DNA from 2 places in the Burkholderia sp. Ac-20345 genome. Region 2 is predicted to be linked to the other one. Evidence: predicted binding sites of a transcription regulator. Region 2 holds the regulator's gene; the other holds the start of a gene.
What was found. Region 2 encodes LexA, which represses DNA repair genes until DNA is damaged. Its sites were predicted from a motif close to ACTGTATNNNNATACAGT; they were not measured.

Region 1 (7,312 bases), on a different contig from region 2:
GGCGGCCTGCGATTGCCTCGCAGGCCGCCCGTTTCGTTTCGTCATCCGCAGCGGTGGATCGGGTTGCCGCGCGCCCTACTTCTGCTTCTGCCCCTCCATCTTGTCGGCGACTTCGTCGCCATACACCTTCGCGACACGTCGCGCGACGATCGCCTGCATCAGCGTCTTGTCGAAATCGTCGGCGGTTTTCCAGCCGCTGCCCTCCTTGACGAACGTGAAATCGCCTTTCAACTGCAGCATCGACGGCGCGCCGATCGCGCCGAGCAGCCGGTCGCGATAATCGATCAGCAACGGACACGACACATGGTCGCCGTCGATCTGCTTGCAGTCGGCGGCAGGCATGACGCCGAGCACGCTGCTCGTCAGCGTCGTCGGCTCGTCGTCGCCGGGCAGCGGCTTGCCGTAGCTCGGCGAACGCGCCGACACATTCTTGTCGAGTTGTGCGACACCCGCCATGAAAGCCGTGCTGATGACGTCGCGGCCGAGCGGTGCGCCGAGCTTCGGATTGAGGCCCTGCGCACTGTAGCGAGCCGTCACGTATTCAGACGGGAACATCTGCACGGCAAACGCGCTCTTGTCCTTGTCGTCGTGCCGGACCACATAGCCGAGCGTCGTATGCTCGTCAGCGATACTCAGGTCCGCCAGACAGCCCCGCACTTGATTCGCCTCGTCGTAACCGACTTCGCGATGGTTGCTGATGCGGGGAAAGGGCATGCTGCCCTGGTCCAGCATCTGCATCGGGTTCTTGCGCATCATGTCCATGCGCGCGCCGAACATCAGCGCACTCAGCGCCTTGGTCGTGCTCGATGCGCTGCATGCGGGCGCCGATGCGGGCCACAACAGGTAGGCGCCCACCGCCAGCGCGGCAGCCAGGCCGCCGAAGCCGATCAGCATCTGCTTCTTCTTTTGCTCGCGCTGCATCGATGCGACCGTTTCGTTCCGACGCTGTTCGAACCGGGGCGGATCGATCTCCTCCAGCACCGTCATCAGGACGATTTTCGCGTTGCCGCTCGCGTAGCGGCCGTCCAGCAGTTCATGCGTGGCTTTCGCCTCGGCTTCCGCCGTCGTGTAGCCCTCGGCGATCAGCCAGTCGAGCATCTTGCGCGCGGAATCGGTGTCGGGAAGCTCGGCCGGTGCGTCCCTCAGACGCTGGGTGACGCGCGCCGCCTGCTCCTCCGTCAGATAGCCGCCGGCTTCGAGTTCGATCAGCAGGACGGCGCGGTTGTCATCAATCGGTTCTGCCTGGCCCGGTTGTTCGGAAGTCATCGTTGTTGTTCTCCGTCGAGACCGATTCGGTGCGCGGGATGTGCCGGCTTATTGTGCAGACGAATCGTGTCGATCTCCGGAAACTACTTGATTCGAGCGCATGTGTCGATATGCCCGCGCGTCGCTTTCTCGCGCGGGCCTGCCCATGCGTCATCCCTGCTCGTGCACCAGATGCGCCGCAAACCCCACTTTCCCCGGCGCGATTTCTTCCTTCAGCGTCAACGCCGGAATCTCGTAATCACCCGCGTTCTGCCGCCGGAACGGAATCGGCTGCGCGGTCCATAACGCATCCAGACGCTTGCCGAGCGCCGCACGCGTTTCGTCAAAGCGCGCATCGTTCATCTTGCCCGTCCGGTAGATCACGAACGGCGGCAGCACATCGAACCCCGGGTAATACAGCACGCCGTGCTGGATCGGGAACAGCACGTCGTCGATCGGCCCGTTGATGCCGCGCGGGCTGTAATGCGATTCCCACCCGCCCGTCGTGACGATCACCATCGCGCGCTTGCCGGCAAACGAGCCTTCGCCGTAGCGATCGCCCCAGTGCGTATCGGAATGCTCGCCGACGCCGTATGCAAAACCGTAGGCATACACGCGCTCGAACCAGCCCTTCATGATCGCCGGCATCGAGAACCACCATAGCGGAAACTGCAGGATCACCGCGTCGGCCCACTTCAGCTTCTCCTGCTCGCGTGCGATGTCTTCGCTTTGTGTGCCCGCCGCGAACGCGCGCTTCGAGTCGAGCGACGGATCGAACCGCGCGTCGGGCGCACGATCGGCCACGTCGTCCGCATCGAACGCCGCCTTCCAGTTCATCGCATACAGGTCGGTCACCTGCACCGTGTGGCCGGCCGCTTCGAGATGCTCGACGGCAAAGTCGCGCAACGCGCCGTTCAGCGAACGCGGTTCGGGATGGGCATACACGATCAGCACATTCATGTTCGTCACTCCGTGGATTGAATGACTGCAGGATGCCGCCACCCACGGTATATTTGAAATGAATTCCTGATATCCCAGGTATAGCCATGAATAATCTCAGGCGACTCGATCTCAATCTGCTCGTCACACTGGACGTGCTGCTCGCCGAACACAACGTCACGCGTGCTGCCGAGAAGCTGAACATGTCGCAGCCATCGGTCAGCGTACAGCTGCAGAAACTACGCGACGTGTTCGGCGATCCGCTGCTGCTGCCGGGGCCACGCGGGATGCGGCCTACCGCGCGCGCGGAAGCGCTGCGCGAACCGTTGCGCGATGCGCTCGAAGCGGTCGAGCGTGCGGTCATTCCGGCCACGCCGTTCGATCCCGTCACCGCGACGAACACGTGGCGTGTGGCGGCGACCGACTACGGAGAATCGACGATCGTGCTGCCCGCGCTGAGCGCGCTGCGCTCGGCCGCGCCCGCCACGCGACTCGCCGTCGTCGAACTCGTGCCGCCGCGCATCGAGCAGGATGCCGAACGAAACGGGATCGATCTCGCCTTCCATACGACCGAAGGGTCTCCGCCCGGCATGCGGCGCTTGCCGCTGTTCGCCGAGCGTTACGTGCTGATCGGCCGCGCCGGGCACCCAAAGTTGAAACGGCGCCCGACGCTCGCGCAGTTTGGCACGCTCGAACACGTCATCGTGTCGCCCGACGGCGGCGGTTTCTTCGGCGTGACCGACGAAGCGCTCGCGAAGGTGGGCGCCGCCCGGCGTGTCGTGCTGTCGGTGCCGCACTTCCTGTTCGTGATGTCGGCGGTCGCGAGCACCGATCTCGTCGCGATGCTGCCCGAGCGGCTGGTGCGTGACGTACCCGCATTGCGTGTGGTGGAAGCGCCGGTCGAGGTGCCCGGCTATGAAATGTCGATGCTGTGGCATGAGCGCGTGCATCGCGATCCGGCGCACCGGTGGTTGCGGGAGACGATCGCGGCAGCGGTGTAGATCGTTCTCCTGCCCGGTGCTGCCGCCCGCTTCGATCGCCGTCGCACAAAATCCTTCATCCGGGGCTTGAAACCGCACCAAACACTGTATATATTTACAGTGCTTTTTGCACCATTTGACCCGAATTCCGTCATTCACAGACGAACGGACTTTTGTGAGGCGACCATGTTCCAGGCATCCGCATTCGATCCCGAGCAACCCGGCTTCAACCCCGTCCACTTCGAGCGCGCCGCGCAGCGGGCGGTCGTCGATCTGCAGCGTGTCGCGGGCGGCCCCGCGCAGCGGGCGCTCGGCCTGCGGCGCCGAACCCATCCCGCGGCCGTCCGCACGATGAGCTGGCAGGCGCTGCTGAACGTCGAAGAGCTGGCATTCTCGAATGCCGGCTTCCTGAACCGCAACGATCCGGCCGTCGTCGACGCGTTCATCCGGCTGCGCGACAGCCGCCTGGTCGCCTCGGATGTCGAGGAGCCGGTCGACTGGCGCCGCGACGATGACGATCTGCCGGCCATCTACCTGATCGTCAAGGCGATGCTGGAAGCGGAAGAGGAAGAGCGGGCCGAAGCGGCCTGAGCCGCGTGAGGGCCGTTCGCGTTCGCGGTCGCGGTCTGTCGGGATAGCGCCGCCACGTGACGTGGCGACGCGGCCGGCGCTGCTGCTCATTTCAGTCCTGCGCCAGCGAATCGACGCATCGAGCGGTGAGCCACGAATCGCCGCGCAGGCGGATCGCCGCCACGCGGCGTACGCCCGGGCGGCCGTTGCAGCGGCCGCCCGTTACAGCCGTGCCGCGAGCCGTGAGCCCTGATCGATCGCGCGCTTCGCGTCGAGTTCGGCGGCCAGTTCCGCGCCGCCGATCAGGTGCACCGAGCGCCCGGCCGCCTGCAGCGGCGCAAGCAGCGCGCGCTGCGGCTCCTGCCCCGTGCAGAGCACGATCGTGTCGGCTTCGATCAATTCGTGATCGGTGCGCTGCTCGCCGTACGACACGTGCAGGCCGCGCGCATCGATCAGCTCATAGTTCACGCCGCCGATCATCTTCACCTGCTTCATCTTCAGCGTCGCGCGGTGAATCCAGCCGGTCGTCTTGCCGAGCCCCTTGCCGAGCGGCGCGGCCTTGCGCTGCAGCAGCGTCACTTCACGCGCGGGCGCCGTGACCTGCGCACGCGTCACGCCGCCACGCGTCGCGGCCGGGTCCGTCACACCCCACTCGGCCTTCCACTCTTCGAGATCGAGCGCCGGCGATTCACCCTCCTGCACCAGATACTCGGCGACATCGAAGCCGATCCCGCCCGCGCCGACCACCGCGACACGCCGGCCGACCGGCTGTTTGCCTGCGAGCACGTCGATGTAGTTGAGCACGTTCGGCCCGTCCTGCCCCGGGATCTTCGGGTCACGCGGCGCGACACCGGTCGCGAGCACGATCTCGTCGTAACCGCCCGCGATCAGGTCGCTCGCGTCGACGCGGCGGTTCAGGTGCAGGTTCACGCCGGTCAGCTCGACCTGACGGCCGAAGTAGCTCAGCGCTTCGTGGAACTCTTCCTTGCCCGGAATCCGCTTCGCCATGTTGAACTGGCCGCCGATCTCGGCCGCGCCGTCGAACAGGTCGACCTGATGGCCGCGCTGCGCGAGCACGGTCGAGCATGCGAGCCCGGCCGGCCCCGCGCCGACCACCGCGATGCGCTTCGGCTGCACGGCGGGCGTGTACTTCAGCTCCGTCTCGTGGCACGCACGCGGATTCAGCAGGCACGACGCGATCTTGTTCTTGAACGCGTGATCGAGACACGCCTGGTTGCAGCCGATACAGGTGTTGATCTCGTCGGCGCGGCCCTGCGCGGCCTTGACCACGAACTCGGCATCCGCGAGCAGCGGGCGGGCCATCGACACCATGTCCGCGCAGCCGTCCGCGAGGATCTGCTCGGCCACTTCGGGACGGTTGATCCGGTTGGTCGTCACGAGCGGAATGCCGACCTCGCCCTTCATCTTCTTCGTCACCCATGCGAACGCGCCGCGCGGCACCGACGTCGCGATCGTCGGCACACGTGCTTCGTGCCAGCCGATCCCCGTGTTGATGATGGTCGCACCCGCGCGCTCGACGGCCTTCGCGAGCTGCACGGTTTCGCTCCAGTCGCTGCCGTCCGGAATCAGGTCGAGCATCGACAGCCGGTAGATCAGGATGAAATCGCGGCCGACCGCTTCGCGCGTGCGCTCGATGATCTCGATCGGCAAGCGGATGCGGTTCTCGTACGAACCGCCCCACTGGTCGGTGCGCTTGTTCGTATGCATCGAGATGAACTGGTTGATCAGGTAGCCTTCGGAGCCCATGATCTCGACGCCGTCATACCCGGCTTCACGCGCGAGCGTCGCGCAGCGGACGAACGCGCGGATCTGCCGTTCGACGCCGCGCGCGCTCAGTTCGTGCGGCGCGAACGGCGAGATCGGCGACTTGATCTTCGACGGTGCAACCGCGAACGGGTGATAGCCGTAGCGGCCCGTATGCAGGATCTGCAGCGCGATCTTGCCGTCCTCCGCGTGCACGGCATCCGTGACCTCGCGATGCCGCCGCGCGGCGGCCGACGTCATCAGCGTGCCGCCGAGCGGCTTGGTCCAGCCGGCCACGTTCGGCGCGAAACCGCCCGTCACGATCAGGCCGACGCCGCCGCGCGCGCGTTCGGCGAAATATTCGGCGAGCCGCGGCAGCGTCTTGCGGCTGTCCTCGAGGCCCGTGTGCATCGAGCCCATCAGCACGCGATTCTTCAGCGTCGTGAAGCCGAGATCGAGCGGTGCGAGCAGGTGGGGAAAAGTCGTGGTCATGATGATCGTGCCAATAAGCAATGCGTGACATCGTAGGCGCGCGTCGCCTTGAACGTGAGGGGGCAAACAGCCATAATGCTTGTCATTTCCGGCCAAATCGACATGACCTCCCCTCTCGCCAAGGACCGCCTCGGGCTGCGCCGGCCGACGATTCCGGTCGCCTATACGCGCCTGCTGCTGCAGGCGCTGGCCGCGCGCGGCGTCGACCTGGCCGCCGTGCGCGCCGGCACCGGCCTGCGCGATGCGGTGCTGGCCGAACCGGACGCGCGCGTCGCGCCGTCGCAATGGGGGCGGCTCGTGCTCAATGCGATCGAGATCGGCGGCGATCCGGGCATCGGGCTCGCGTTCGGGCTGCTGCTGAAGCCGACCGTGCACGGCTTTCTCGGCTACGCGACGCTGACCGCGCGGGACATCCGCGAGGCGCTCTCCGTCACGCAGCGCTACTTCCGGATGCGCAACCGCCAATATCGCCTGACCTATGCAGAAGACGAACGCGGCGCGACGCTCGAACTGCACGGCGTGCAGGCCAGCCCCGTGTTGCAGCATCACGTGATGTTCGAATTCGTGCTGACCGGGCTCGCGCAGAACATCTCTCAATGGGCCGGGCGCACGTCGCCGCCGATCAAGCTCCAATTCACGTGGCCGGAGCCGCCCTATTTCGCGCGCTATCGCGACCAGTTGCCGCCGGTCGAATTCGGCTGCGCCGCCAACGCGCTGTGGATCGCGCACGACGTGCTCGACTGGCCGCTGCCGCTCGCCGACGAAGTCGCGCACCGGCAGGCGCTCGTTCAGGTGGAGCGTGAGTATGCGCAGGTGCGTCAGGACGAAGGCGATCTGGTCGAGCGCGTGCGCGCGGAGCTGGCACGTGGCGCCGGCGATTACCCGGGGCCGGAGACGCTCGCCGACGCGCTGCTCGTGTCGACACGCACGCTGCGGCGCCGGCTGGAGGAAGCCGGTTCGAGCTACCGGCAATTGCTCGACGAAGCGCGGTTTCGCGACGCGAAGCAGTTGCTCGCCGCGTCGGATCTCGACCTGAAAACGATCGCCGAGCGGCTGCAATTTACCGACCCGGCAAATTTCACGCGGGCATTCCGGCGCTGGGCCGGGCAGACGCCGAGTGCTTACCGGGAGGCGGCAGGCGGACTGGGGGAACCGGCGTCGGGTTCAGCGTCGCCGAAATAGAACCTCGCGCCGCCGTCCCCCTCACCCGCTTCGATCCGCACATCGCCCGTCGCGGCAACGATCGCGTCGTACACCTCATCGGTCACGCACACCACCGGCACCGCGATCGCATACAGTTCGGCCGCCACGATCGCGCCGAT
Region 2 (7,312 bases):
AACGGCAGGTCGATCAGCGTCGTCAGCAGCGCCTTGCCGCGGAATTCGAATTTCGCGATCGCCCACGATGCGCACACGCCGAACACGAGGTTCAGCGGCACGGCGATCACGGCGACGGTCAGCGTCAGCTTGATCGCCGACCACGCATCGGGATCGGCCAGCGATTCGAGATAGAAGCCGACGCCCTTTCTCAGCGCCTCGACGAACACTGCGGCGAGCGGCACGACGAGGAAGAACGCGAGGAACGTCAGCGCGATGCCCGTGAGCAGCCAGCGCACGACGCGCGACTCGCTGACGGGGTCGAGCCGCTTCGCGGCGCGCCCTTGCGCGGCCGACGACGGGGTTTTCAGCACGACGGTGGCCTCCTGGCTCATTGCTGGCCTCCTGCTGCGACGGCGGTGACGGTGGCGGGCGCGGGACCGCTTGCGCCCTTGCTCGTGCGGCGCTGCAGATACCACTGCAGCGTGTTGATCAGCAACAGCATCAGGAACGACACGACGAGCATCACGACCGCGAGCGCGGTCGCGCCCGCGTAGTCGTACTGCTCGAGCTTCGTGATGATGAGCAGCGACGTGATCTCGGATTTCATCGGCACGTTGCCGGCGATGAAGATCACCGAGCCGTATTCGCCGAGCGCGCGCGCGAACGCGAGCGCGAACCCGGTGAGGAGCGCCGGCAGCACGGCCGGCAGCACGACGCGGCGGAACGTCAGCCAGCGCGACGCGCCGAGGCACGCGGCGGCCTCTTCCTGCTCGCGCTCGAAATCCTCGAGCACCGGCTGCACCGTGCGCACGACGAACGGCAGCCCGATGAAGGTCAGCGCGACCAGCACGCCGGCCGGCGTGAACGCGATCTTGATGCCGAGCGGCGCCAGATACTGGCCGACCCAGCCGTTGGTCGCGTAGACGGCCGCGAGCGAAATGCCGGCGACCGACGTCGGCAGCGCGAACGGCAGGTCGACGATCGCGTCGACGAGCCGCTTGAACGGGAACGTGTAGCGCACGAGCACCCACGCGACGAGGAAGCCGAACACGGCATTGATCAGCGCGCCGCCGAGCGCGGCGGAGAACGTCAGCCGATACGACGCGAGCACGCGCGGCGACGCGACGGCGGTGACGAACTGGTCCCACGACAGCGTCGCGGTCTTCAGGAACGTGGCGGCGAGCGGTATCAGCACCACGAGGCTCAAATAGGCCACCGTGATGCCTAGCGTCACGCCGAAACCGGGCAGCGCGCTCGGCTTGCGAAAGGTGTACGTCGTCATCGGATGCTCTTGCTGGGTCGATGCTGCTCATGGGTCCGACGCAAACGCCGGCGCAGTGAATCGCGCCGGCGAGCCGTCGGGGATGCGGCGCGCTGTCGTGGCGCGCCGCTGTCGTTATGGCGTTACTGCGGCTTGTAGATCGAGTCGAACACGCCGCCGTCCGCGAAATGCGTCTTCTGCGCATTCGTCCAGCCGCCGAAGGTATCGTCGACCGTGTACAGCTTCAGCTTCGGGAACTGCTTCGTCAGCTCCGCCGGCACGTTCTTCGAACGCGGCCGGTAGTAGTTGCGCGCCGCGATCTCCTGGCCCTGCGGGCTGTACAGGAAGTTCAGGTATGCATCGGCCAGCTTGCGCGTGCCCTTCTTGTCGACCACCTTGTCGACCACCGCGACGGGCGGCTCGGCCAGGATGCTCACCGACGGCACGACGATCTCGAACTTGTCGGTGCCGAACTCCTTGACCGACAGGAATGCCTCGTTTTCCCATGCGATCAGCACGTCGCCGATCCCGCGCTGCACGAAGCTCGTGGTCGCGCCGCGCGCGCCCGAATCGAGCACGCCTGCGTTCTTGTAGAGCTTCGTGACGAATTCCTTCGCCGTCTGCTCGTTGCCGCCCGGCTTGTGCACCGCGTACGCCCACGCAGCCAGGTAGTTCCAGCGCGCGCCGCCCGACGTCTTCGGATTCGGCGTGACGATCGAGATGCCCGGCTTGGTCAGGTCGTCCCAGTCCTTGATCCCCTTCGGATTGCCCTTGCGCACCAGGAACACGATCGTCGACGTGTACGGCGATGCGTTGTCGGGCAGGCGCTTCTGCCAGTCCTTGTTGACGAGACCCTTGTTCGCGAGCGCGTCGATGTCGTACGCGAGCGCCAGCGTGACGACGTCGGCCTGCAGGCCGTCGAGCACCGAGCGCGCCTGCGCGCCCGAGCCGCCGTGCGACTGCTTGAAGTTGACGGTCTCGCCCGTCTTCGCCTTCCACTCCTTACCGAACGCCTGGTTGAAGTCCTGATACAGCTCACGCGTCGGGTCGTACGACACGTTCAGGAAGGTCGTATCGGCCTGCGCGTGCGATACGACGCCCAGCGCCGCCGCCGCGCCCAGCGCGAGTGTTGCGATCAGGCGGCCCACTCCGCCCACCAGCCCCGTATTGCGCTTGCCCATCCTTGGTTCTCCAGTGTTGTCGGTATTGCGATGTCGGGCCAGTCTAACGAACGGGTTACATGATTAAAAATAATCGTTCCTCATTTTTTAATACTCAAAAGTGCTAACGCAGACGGGACGGACGGTTGCGGCAGATAAACCGGCGTCCGGACGTCGCGAAATCGCGCCGGAACCGCCGTCATCGCGTCGAACCTCACGTAACACTTGAAATTCGCGAACTACTGTATAAAAATACAGCTCACTGTCTATCCATACAGTTGAGCCATGACCAAACTCACCGCCCGTCAGCAGCAAGTGTTCGACTTGATCCGTCGCGCGATCGAGCGCTCCGGATTCCCGCCCACCCGTGCCGAGATCGCGGCCGAACTGGGCTTCAGCTCGCCGAATGCGGCCGAGGAGCACCTGCGCGCGCTGGCACGCAAGGGTGTGATCGAGCTGGCCGCCGGCGCGTCGCGCGGCATCCGCCTGCTCGGCATCGACGATGCCCCGCACCAGTTCACGCTGCCGCACGCCGGCCTGATGCAGCTGTCGCTGCCGCTCGTCGGCCGCGTGGCAGCCGGTAGCCCGATCCTCGCGCAGGAGCACATCTCGCAGCATTACGCGTGCGATCCCGCGCTGTTCTCCAGCAAGCCCGACTACCTGCTGAAAGTGCGCGGCCTGTCGATGCGCGACGCCGGCATCCTCGACGGCGATCTTCTCGCCGTGCAGAAGCGCACGGAAGCGAAGGACGGCCAGATCATCGTCGCGCGTCTCGGCGACGACGTCACGGTCAAGCGCCTGATGCGCCGGCCGGGCGGTCTCGAGCTGATCGCGGAGAACCCGGATTACGAAAACATCTTCGTCAAGGCCGGCAGCGCGGAATTTGCGCTGGAAGGCATCGCCGTCGGGCTGATCCGCTCGGGCGAACTCTGACATTCCGTCTCGCTGAGGAGAACATCATGGAACGCCTTGCCCGTCTGCTGCCTTTCCGTCAATTCGGCCGTCTGCGTCACCTGCGCGGCCGCACGCCCTGCGCACCGCTGTCCGCGGTGGCGCCTGTGCAAGAAGAAGTCGCAGTCGAACGGCAGGCGTCCCTGCTGCCGTCGGCGCTCCCCGCTTTCGCGCGGGTATCGCTGAACGCCGGCCTGAATCACGCCGAACCCGCCCGCCGCGCGCCGGTGCGCGTCTATCACGGCCGTTCGCGCCTGATCATGGTCGGCACGATCGATGCCGTGTGCCGGATGATCGATCACTGCATCGCAGAGGAACGATCGGCCACGCCAGGCGGTCTCTGATTGCGGAACATCCCCGCACCGGAGTCAACGTGACCGGATCTTCGGGCCGCGCATGGCGGCTCAAGCCCCTGCTGATCGTCGTGCTGGCCGTCGCCATCATTGCGGCGATCGGCTACGCCTACGCGTCGCCGTACGTCGCGCTCGGTCGCCTGAAATCGGCGATCGATGCGCGCGACGCGCAGGCCATCAGTGAGTACGTCGATTTTCCGTCGCTGCGCATCAGCCTGAAGCAGCAGGTCACGGAAGAGTTGATGCGCCGGATCGACGCGGTGAAGAAGAACAATCCGTTCGCGGTGATCGGTGCGCTGATCGGGTCGGCTCTGATCGGCCCGCTGGTCGATGCGTACGCGACTCCGGAGGGTGTGGCCGCGCTGATGAGCGGATTGCCGCCGCGTGGCAATCCGGGGGAGCGTCCGCCTGAATGGTCGAATCTGCCGGCAGGCGGCAATGCCCCGGGCAATACGCCGGCCGCACCGGCGGCCAATCCGGCTCCGGCGAGCGCAGCCGCTCCGGGCAGCAACACGGCCGCTACGGCCTCGTCATCGCAGCCCCCGGCAGTTGCCGCACCGGCCAGCCCGGTCGACGCAGCGCATGCGCCGCACCAGCAGCAAACCAGCGCCGGCTACCGCAATATCGACGAATTCATCGTGACCTACCAGCGCAGTGCCGACGGCACGCGCTATGCGGCGGTATTCCACCGCTTCGGCCTGTTCTCGTGGAAGTTGTCTGCAATCGACCTGCACGCTTGACTGGCCGCGGTCAGCGCCCGCGCCACTGACGTGGCACGACGCCTGACCGGCGATTCGCGCCGGTCAGGTAGTCAGCGAATCATGGGATCACTTGCCGTTCGCCGTGGCCGCTTCACGCTCGCGCGCGATTTCGGCCTTCTGCTCTTCCGCCGACGAACACGCAACCAGAATGCTGCAGTTCACGCGATCGAGCAGTTGCGTGTTGCCCGAGCCCATCCACCATCTAGACAGCCCGCTGCGGCACCGGTGGCCGACGACGACGAGGTCGGCCTTCAGCTCCGTCGCGAGATTCGCGATTTCGTCGATCGGATAGCCGAACGCGAAATGACCTTCGGCCTGCACGCCGCGCTCGCGCAGCCAGTTCACCCCTTCCTGCAGGATTTCGCGCGCGGTTTCCTCGAACCGGCCGCACGCGACGTCGGTCAGCAACCCCGCGCTCTGTGCAATGCTCGAGCGCATATCGACGACCGACAGCAAATGCGTCTCGGCCTTCAGGTCCATCGCGAGGTTGGCGCCGCAACGCAGTGCCTTGCGTCCTTCGAGCGAGCCGTCGTAACACAGCAGAATCTTGTTGTAGCTAGCCATGAAGCCTCCCTATCGCAATACCGAGCCTACGCATTCATCATGGTGCGCCGCAATTCAGGACGCAAGGGATGGAAAACGCTGATTCGCCCCGCTCGGCGCGTGCGCGATGATGCAGTGCACGATCGGTGTGCGCATGCATCGCACCGTGCAGGCATGCCCTGAAGAGACGCAGCCGATGCACTAGAATGGCCCGTTCGTACCGTACTCCAGCGGGCCGTCAGGCGCCGGCGTCGTGCGCTTCGGTCATGCCCGTGTGACACGCAATCGTCCGATCGGTTCGCCAACCGGACACGCATCCGGCAGCGGAACGCATCCGCGCCCGCTTACAACGACAACATGCCCATGTCCGTTGCACCGATCGATTTCCGGAACGTTGAAAAGCGCTATGGCGACAAGCTCGTCGTCAACGGCCTGTCCTTCACCGTCCAGGCCGGCGAATGCTACGGCCTGCTCGGGCCGAACGGCGCCGGCAAGACCACCACGCTGAAAATGCTGCTCGGTCTCACGCATCCCGATGCAGGCACCATTTCGCTCTGCGGCGAACCGGTTCCATCACGCGCGCGGCATGCGCGACAGCGCGTCGGGGTCGTCCCGCAGTTCGACAATCTCGACCCCGACTTCACCGTGCGCGAGAACCTGCTGGTTTTCAGCCGCTATTTCGGCATGTCGGCGCAGGCTGCGCGCGCGCTCGTGAAGCCGCTGCTCGAATTCGCGAAGCTCGAGAACAAGGCCGATGCGAAGGTCGGCGAGTTGTCGGGCGGCATGAAGCGCCGTCTCACGCTCGCCCGCGCGCTCGTCAACGATCCCGATGTGCTGGTGCTCGACGAGCCGACGACGGGCCTCGACCCGCAGGCGCGTCACCTCATGTGGGAGCGGTTGCGCTCGCTGCTCGCGCGCGGCAAGACGATCCTGATCACCACGCATTTCATGGAAGAAGCCGAACGCCTGTGCGACCGCCTGTGCGTGATCGAGGAAGGCCGCAAGATTGCGGAAGGCGCGCCGCACGCACTGATCGAATCGGAGATCGGCTGCGACGTGATCGAGATTTACGGGCCCGATCCGGCCACGCTGCGTGACGAGCTGTCGGCGTTCGCGAAGCACACCGAAATCAGCGGCGAGACGCTGTTCTGCTACGTGAGCGACCCGGAACCGCTCAGTGCGCGGCTCAAGGGTCGCACGGGGTTGCGCTATCTGCATCGCCCGGCCAATCTTGAAGATGTGTTCCTGCGGCTCACGGGCCGCGAAATGCAGGACTGATCGATCATGGACGTCCGCAACTATTCCGCCGCCGCACCGTCGGCACCGCCGCGCGTGTCACGCTTCGCGATCGCGATGCCCGCGAACGCGACCAACTGGATCGCCGTCTGGCGGCGCAACTATCTCGTCTGGCGCAAGCTCGCGCTCGCGTCGATGTTCGGCAATCTTGCCGATCCGATGATCTATCTGTTCGGGTTGGGGTTCGGGCTCGGCCTGATGCTCGGCCATGTCGACGGCGTGTCGTATATCGCATTCCTCGCGGCCGGCACGGTCGGGTCGAGCGTGATGATGTCCGCGAGCTTCGAGTCGATGTATTCGGGCTTCTCGCGGATGCACGTACAGCGCACGTGGGAAGCGATCATGCATACGCCGCTCGCGCTCGGCGACATCGTGCTCGGCGAGATCGTCTGGGGGGCCAGCAAGGCGATGCTGTCGGGGGCCGCGATCATGCTCGTCGCGGGGGCGCTCGGTTATGCGCAGTTTCCGTCGATGCTCGCGGCGCTGCCCGTGATCGCACTCGCGGGCCTCGCGTTTGCAAGCATCGCGATGATCGTCACGGCGCTCGCGCCGTCCTACGATTTCTTCATGTTTTATCAGACGCTCGTGCTGACGCCGATGCTGCTGCTGTCGGGCGTGTTCTTCCCGACCACGCAGTTGCCGCCGATCGCGCAGCACGCGGCGCATGCGCTACCGCTCGCGAACGCCGTCGAGCTGATCCGGCCCGCGATGCTCGGCCGGCCGGCGACCGACGTCGCATTGCATGTCGCGGTGCTCGCCGGTTACGCGGTCGGCGGATTCCTGCTGTCCGCGTGGCTGTTCCGGCGGCGGATGATGCGCTGAAGGCCGATGCATCGCGCACCGGCTTCATGCGACGACGTTACTCGTCGTCGTCGCTCCACGGGATCTCGACATCGGTCAGGAACGCGACGGTCGCGAGCGGGCCACCTTCCTGGCGGCCGAGCTTGCCGTCCGCGCGATGCCATTCGACGCGGAACTGCGTGCCCGGATCGTCGGCGACCAGAT

Region 1: G3O06_RS08390 (DUF2471 family protein) is a predicted target of LexA. The motif match lies at 3,269-3,286, and genes of this name have one in related genera.

What each region holds. Positions count from the first base shown of each region.
Region 1 covers NZ_JAAGPO010000012.1:79,387-86,698, reverse strand. Annotated here, with positions in the region: gene G3O06_RS08405 (hypothetical protein) at 76-1,266, opposite strand; gene G3O06_RS08400 (NAD(P)H-dependent oxidoreductase) at 1,417-2,205, opposite strand; gene G3O06_RS08395 (LysR family transcriptional regulator) at 2,292-3,185, shown strand; gene G3O06_RS08390 (DUF2471 family protein) at 3,351-3,755, shown strand; gene G3O06_RS08385 (NADPH-dependent 2,4-dienoyl-CoA reductase) at 3,957-5,990, opposite strand; gene G3O06_RS08380 (AraC family transcriptional regulator) at 6,066-7,172, shown strand; gene G3O06_RS08375 (DUF126 domain-containing protein) at 7,112-7,312, opposite strand, start outside.
Region 2 covers NZ_JAAGPO010000216.1:1,115-8,426, reverse strand. Annotated here, with positions in the region: gene cysW (sulfate ABC transporter permease subunit CysW) at 1-374, opposite strand, end outside; gene cysT (sulfate ABC transporter permease subunit CysT) at 371-1,264, opposite strand; gene G3O06_RS40545 (sulfate ABC transporter substrate-binding protein) at 1,387-2,424, opposite strand; gene lexA (transcriptional repressor LexA) at 2,689-3,336, shown strand; gene G3O06_RS40535 (hypothetical protein) at 3,363-3,698, shown strand; gene G3O06_RS40530 (DUF2939 domain-containing protein) at 3,728-4,447, shown strand; gene G3O06_RS40525 (universal stress protein) at 4,535-5,032, opposite strand; gene nodI (nodulation factor ABC transporter ATP-binding protein NodI) at 5,375-6,289, shown strand; gene G3O06_RS40515 (ABC transporter permease) at 6,296-7,129, shown strand; gene G3O06_RS40510 (hypothetical protein) at 7,167-7,312, opposite strand, start outside.